2 regions of the Shewanella khirikhana genome follow, and region 1 is predicted to be linked to the other one. Evidence: predicted binding sites of a transcription regulator. Region 1 holds the regulator's gene; the other holds the start of a gene.
What was found. The regulator MetJ, encoded in region 1, represses methionine synthesis genes. The targets are predictions, from matches to a motif close to TAGACGTCTAGACGTCTA.
Positions count from the first base shown of each region.

Region 2: metH (methionine synthase) is a predicted target of MetJ. The motif match lies at 1,612-1,629, and genes of this name have one in related genera.

Region 1 covers NZ_CP020373.1:4,800,106-4,803,517, reverse strand. The annotation lists gene STH12_RS21045 (bifunctional aspartate kinase/homoserine dehydrogenase II) at 1-350, opposite strand, end outside; gene metB (cystathionine gamma-synthase) at 364-1,524, opposite strand; gene metJ (met regulon transcriptional regulator MetJ) at 1,740-2,054, shown strand; gene STH12_RS21030 (sulfite exporter TauE/SafE family protein) at 2,118-2,846, shown strand; gene STH12_RS21025 (conjugal transfer protein TraF) at 2,874-3,412, opposite strand, start outside.
Region 2 covers NZ_CP020373.1:342,815-346,226, forward strand. The annotation lists gene metH (methionine synthase) at 1-1,426, opposite strand, end outside; gene STH12_RS01385 (histidine phosphatase family protein) at 1,764-2,390, shown strand; cobalamin riboswitch at 2,437-2,609, shown strand; gene STH12_RS01390 (ABC transporter ATP-binding protein) at 2,697-3,412, shown strand, end outside.

The sequences.
Region 1 (3,412 bases):
ACATGGCTGGTTTGATAATCGTTGAGGGTTTCCAGCGACAAGAGGCTGACCAACTGCGCCTTATCGGTAGACAGGCGCTCACGCAGATGGCGGGCCTGCTCGGCGCTGAGCAGCTGTTCAATCAGGGTCTGCTGATAGCTTATCAGCACCTGCAATTCTTCCTGCCACAGCTCTTTGGCATCGCGCAGCGAAAGCAGCTTATACAAAAAGTTGGTGGTTTTACCGGCGGCAGACACCACCACCAGATCGTCGCTGTGCCCCTGGGTCAGCAGGATATGGGCCACGCGGCGGTAACAGTCAGCATCGGCCAGACTGGAGCCACCAAACTTATGCAAATGACAACGCGCCATCACTGACTCCTATTTAACAGGCTGCTACGGCAGCCAGGGCGGCCTTGATGTCGGCCACTAAATCTTCTGCATCTTCAATCCCCACCGACAGGCGCAGCAGGGTGTCTTTAATTCCGGCCTCGGCGCGGGCCTCTGGCACCATGGCTCTGTGGGTCATGGTTGCGGGTACGGCAATCAGGGATTCCACTCCGCCCAGGCTTTCTGCCACGCTGAAGTGTTGCAGCGATTCAAGGAACGCCACCACTTCTTTTTCGCCGCCCACCAGCTCAAAACTCAGCATAGCGCCAAAGCCTTTTTGCTGTCTTGCGGCAATTTCATGGCCAGGGTGGTCGGCAAGCCCCGGGTAGTAGACCTTGCTCACCTGCGGGCTGTTTTTCAGCACTTCAACAATGCGCTGGGCATTGGACTGATGCTCACGTACCCGCACACCCAGGGTGCGAATGCCGCGCAGGGTCAGGTAGCTGTCGAAGGCGCTGCCGGTCAGCCCCAGGGTGTTGGACCACCAGTGCAGGGTCTCGCCCAGCTCGGCGTCCTTGGCAATCACGGCGCCGCCAACCACATCGCTGTGACCATTGATGTACTTGGTAGTGGAGTGAATAACTATGTCAGCACCGAGCAGCAACGGCTGCTGCAAAATCGGCGACAAGAAGGTGTTGTCCACCACCACCAGGGCGCCCACCTCGTGGCTGGCATCGCTGATGGCCTGAATATCCACGACCCGCAGCAGTGGGTTGGATGGGGTTTCAAGCCATACCATCCGAGGCTTTTGGGCAATGGCGGCCGCCAATGCAGCCTCATCGGTCTGATCTACAACCGCCAGCTTGAAGGCGCCTTTGTTGGCGAGATTGGTGAACAGACGATAGCTGCCACCGTAACAATCGTGGGGCACAACCAAGAGATCATCCGGCCCCAGAAGGCTGGTCACCAAGGTAATGGCGGCCATGCCGGTACAGGTCACAACGCCGGTCGCGCCTTGTTCAAGTTCAGCCAGGGCTTCGCCCAGAATACAGCGGGTCGGATTACCCGAGCGGCTGTAGTCGAACTTGCGCGGATTCTTGTGGCCATCGAAGGAATAATTGGTCGACAGATAAATGGGAGGAACCACGGCGCCATGCTGGGTGTCGCTCTCGATGCCCTGACGCACCGCGATGGTGGCTGCTTTGCGCTGTGTCATTCTGTGTTCCTCCGGATAGTCGACGACGGAAATAAAGATGTCTGGACGTCTAAATTAACTCAAGCGGACGCCAATCGTCAATAGGCATCGAGACGTTTAGACGTCCAAACATCAGGAAATCTACTGATGTTTGGTGCGTTTTCGCAGCAATAATTTGACTGTATTTCGTAAGGGTTTAAAATCTGCTGCGAAATTTGGATTTAACAGGTGAGTCAATGACTGAATGGAATGGCGAATACATCAGCCCTTACGCTGAGCACGGCAAAAAGAATGAGCAGGTGAAAAAGATCACCGTTTCCATTCCTTTGAAAGTGTTGAAAATCCTGACAGACGAGCGCACCCGCCGCCAGGTTAACAACCTTCGTCATGCCACCAACAGTGAGCTCCTGTGTGAGGCTTTCCTCCACGCCTATACCGGCCAGCCACTGCCAAACGACGATGATCTGTCCAAGGATAAGCCCGACTCTATTCCTTCCGAGGCCAAAAAGCTGATGGATGAGATGGGCATCGAATGGGAAGACATGGAGTAAGCCTCCCTTCCACACTAGCACAAGGACCCCGCCGGGTCCTTGTGTCGTTTCAGGAGCTGGTAAATGTTGTCCGATCCTCTCACTCTGGTGCTGGCGCTGTTAATTATTTTCAGTGGTGCGCTAATCCAAAGCCTGATTGGTTTTGGTCTTGCCGTGGTGGCAAGCCCGCTGCTGTATCTGGTCGAGCCCGAACTGGTGCCAGTGCCTGTGATTCTGATGGGCTTCTCCATTGCCCTGCTCACCTTACTGAGAGAGCGCAGCGCCCTTGAGTTTTCCGGGCTGCAATATGCGCTGCTGGGGCGGATCCCCGGCGGACTTTTTGGCGCAGCATTGCTGCTTGCCGCGCCCACACCGGTACTTGGCCTCGCCATCGCCACTATCGTATTTTTGGCGGTAGCCCTGAGCCTGCTGCGCCTGAGCGCGCCCATTAACCGCGTGACCCTGTTTGTTGCCGGCACTGTCTCCGGCGTGTTTGGTACCATCGCCGCCATTGGCGGGCCACCGATGGCAATACTGCTGGCAGGCAAAGACCCCGGCAAGTTCCGTGCGGCCCTGTCCGCCTTTTTCATTTTCAGCTCGCTGATTGCCTTGAGTATTCTGGCCTTTGCCGGGCTGGTAACCGAAGCTCAGCTTTGGTGGTCCGTTACCCTGTTGCCCGCGGTCGTTGCCGGTTATTGGGTTGCTGGTAAACTGCTTGGCAGAGTCGATAAACAAAAAACCAGAGTCGCAACCCTGGTTTTATGTAGTCTCAGCGCCCTGCTGCTGACACTGAAGTCCCTGGCCGAGCTCTGAACTTAGGTGCCGTCACACAGTTGGCCGTTAAAAGTGATATGAGCTCTGCAATACGGCGCCGACGGTGTCATTGTCGCCCCACATCCCGGTGAGGTCGAGCTTGAAGCCTTCGCCAATCTGAAAACCTGTGCCCACCGAGTAAATATCGGCAGTCATATCATTCAGATCCTGGCGATAACCAAGCCTCAGCGACAGCCAGTCGAGCGCTTGCCATTCTCCGCCAAAACGCCAGTATTTGGTGCCTTCAAGGCCGACAAACTTTTCGTTGTCGGTCAAATCCAAATCGGTGCTCAGCTGCCAACTGGCGGTGGTGTAAGCGGCACCCAGTGTCACCATGGGGCCAGCGCGGTATTTAAGCTGCACCCCTTCCGACTCCACGGTTTCCAGCTCGCGCTCGATTAAATTACGCCCCACCAAGCCCAGGGTCAGGCCACGCATCGGCATAATGGCAAGACCGGCATCCAGATTGAATCCAGTGTCATCGTTGCGGTAATCGTCGCTGTCGAAGTCGCCCGCATCAAAGTTGTTGGCACTGACGGCGTAGTTGAAGCTGTCGAGCCGCTGCA
Region 2 (3,412 bases), 350 kb from region 1:
CTTCGCCTTCTTTAAGGGAAATGGAGTTTACGATGCACTTGCCCTGCACGCACTTAAGGCCCGCCTCTATGACTTCCCACTTGGAGGAGTCAATCATGATGGGTACCTTGCTGATCTCGGGCTCGGAGGCGACCAGATTGAGGAAGGTGGTCATCACCTCTTCGCCGTCCAGCATGCCCTCATCCATGTTGATATCGATGATCTGGGCGCCGTTTTCCACCTGATCCCGGGCCACATCCAGCGCGGTCTCGTATTGGCCTTCTTTAATCAGCTTCAAAAACTTGGCTGAGCCTGTGACGTTGGTGCGCTCACCCACGTTTACAAACAGGCTATCTGCACTGATGGTAAGGGGTTCAAGCCCGGCCAGACGGCAGGCGACCGGAATATCCGGCAGTTTGCGGGGGGCGTGTTTTCCAACGGCCTCGCGGATAACGCGGATATGATCCGGGGTGGTGCCGCAGCAGCCGCCGACTATGTTGAGCATGCCTTCGATGGCCCACTGCACTATGATGTCGGCCATTTCTTCGGGCGTTTCATCGTAGCCGCCGAACTCGTTCGGCAGACCCGCATTGGGGTGGGCCGACACATAAGATTCGCTGATGCGGGAAAGTTCCTCTACATAAGGGCGCAGCTCTTTTGGCCCCAGCGCACAGTTAAGCCCCATGCTGATGGGTTTGATATGGCGCAGCGAGTTATAAAAGGCTTCGGTGGTCTGGCCGGTAAGGGTGCGGCCGGAGGCATCGGTAATGGTGCCGGAAATCATCACCGGCAGGCGCAGACCAACTTCATCAAAAATCGATTCGATGGCGAACAGCGCCGCCTTGGCGTTCAGGGTATCGAAAATGGTTTCCACCATGATGATATCGGCGCCGCCTTCAATCAGGGTGGCGGTGGACTCGCGGTAGGCAGCCACCAGATCATCGAAATGGATATTACGGTAACCCGGGTCATTCACATCCGGGCTGATGGAGCAGGTGCGGTTGGTCGGGCCAAGTACCCCGGCCACATAGCGGGGGATGCCGGTTTGGGCTTCCACTTCATCGGCCACTTCGCGGGCGATGCGGGCACCAACAAGGTTAATTTCGGCCGAGAGCGCCTCCATCTCATAGTCGGCCATGGCGACCGTGGTGGCGTTAAAGGTGTTGGTTTCGATAATGTCGGCACCGGCCAGCAGATACTCGCGGTGGATGCCCTTGATTATCTCAGGCTGGGTGAGCACCAAGAGGTCGTTATTGCCTTTTACGTCGCGGTGCCAGTTGGCGAAGCGGCTGCCGCGATAGTGTTCTTCTTCCAGTTTGTGGCCCTGGATCATGGTTCCCATGGCGCCGTCGAGGATAAGAATGCGTTTGGAGAGATCCTCGTTCAGTCGCTGTTGACGGCTGTGGGCAAGCGCCTTGGTCGCCTGGGATAACACTGGAGTTGCCATAAAAACACCTGCAAAGTACAAAAAGGTTCAGTCCTGAATGCGCCGCCCCGTGGGGCTTTGGCTGCTTAAACGGCAGTGCCGGTGGAGCCAAAAGCCAGTTTACGACCTGAAACAGGCTGTGGCGAGGCTGCTGCGCTGGATTTCTGCGCAGCCTTTGGCCGGGGCAGAAATTTGATTTGGACATTTATACGTATAGACGTCCATAATACGCGAAAAGTCCGCCCCGGAGCAAGTAACGGGCAAGCAGGCCACGGCGCATAAAAACAGCGCAGAAAAACAGCACGGATAAACAGCGCGGATAAAGAGTGCGGATAAACAACCAGAGGCGAGCGTCAGTATGATTTCCTGTGAGCTGATATTTTGGCGCCACGGCAACTGCGAAGATGAGGGCGTGCTGCGGGGCAAAACCGACAGTAAACCCAGCGCAGCAGCGATTGAAGCCATTGCCGGGCGCGCCGCCAACATGCCTGCGCCCCATGCCATTTTAAGTTCGCCACTGCGTCGTTGCCGTGAGCTGGCCGAGGCGATGGCACAGCCTTTGGGGCAAGCGGTGCAATTGCAGCCCCGCCTTGCCGAGATGGACTTTGGCGACTGGGATGGCCGCAGTCTTAATGAGCTGTGGCAGCACGAACCCATGGAAGCCTGGTGGCAGGACCCATGGGGCCAGAATGCGAGCAACCAGCTGCCCCCCAATGGTGAAACCATGCAGGCCTTCGAGGCGCGGGTTGATGATGCCATTACGCAAATACTCTTGGCTGCACGGGATGGCGAGCGGCTGTGGCTGGTGACCCACGGCGGCGTGATCCGCTGCATGATGGCCTCCCTGCTTGGGGCGAACAGAGTCGCCGGTTTTTATAACCGCCTTGATATTCCCCATGGCGCCTGTGTCCGAACCCGTTGGTTTGCCACTGCACAGGGTTGGCAGGGGCAGCTTATCTGGCAGGATATGGAACTTGTGCGCTAAAGCGCGGATAATCTGCAGTTTAGTGGCCGTGTGGTCGCCACAAATTTGAACATTATTGGGTAAAGGTGTCGGGGGCTAAGCCAACCCGACGTGAAAAGGGAACCGGGGAGTGCCTGTTGGTGCCAGCCCGGACTGTGCCCGCAACTGTGTGAAGCGAGTGTGCTATGGGTTAATAGCCGTGCTTCGAGTCAGGATACCTGCCTTTATCTGTCGCAACTTAACCTATGCATCCGGACGGGTTATCCGGAGGAGTTTTATGCCTATCAATTTTGCTCCCCCGGGCGATACCGTGGGAGATCTTCTGTTATGAACACCGCCATCACGGTGAATGAGCTGTGCTGGCAGGTGAACGGCCGGGCGCTGCTGGATTCGCTCAGCTTTACCCTGAACGGCCGTGGCATGTACGGCGTGATTGGCCCCAATGGTGCGGGCAAGTCGTCGCTGCTGCGCTGTTTATACCGCTTTATCCGCCCCGACAGCGGCACCATTGTGATTAATGGTCAGGACATCGATGCCTTTTCCCGCAAGGCCTTTGCCCGGCTGGTGGCCGTGGTGCCCCAGGAGTTGCCGCCGCTTTTTGATCTTGCCACCGAAACCGTGGTCGCCATGGGGCTGATCCCCCACAAGGGCTGGCTAGGCGCCGACAGCGCCGCTGACAAGAAGGCTGTGGCCGAAGCGCTTGCCAAGGTTGGTCTTGAAGGTTACGGCAAGCAGCCCTTTGGCAAGTTGTCCGGCGGCGAAAAGCAGCGGGCGCTGATTGCCAGGGCGCTGGTGCAGCGGCCGACGATTCTCATCCTCGATGAACCAACCAGCCATTTGGATGTGCGCTATCAAATTGAAGTGCTGGAGCTTTTGAAACGGCTCGATGTGTTTGTGCTTTGCACCATTCACGACTTAAACCTTGCCAGTGCCCTGTGTGATGAGCTGTTACTGCTGGATCACGGCCGGCTGATTGCCAAAGGTACGCCAAAACAGGTGTTGACCGAATCCCTGATTGGCGACGTATTTGGGGTGTGCTGTAC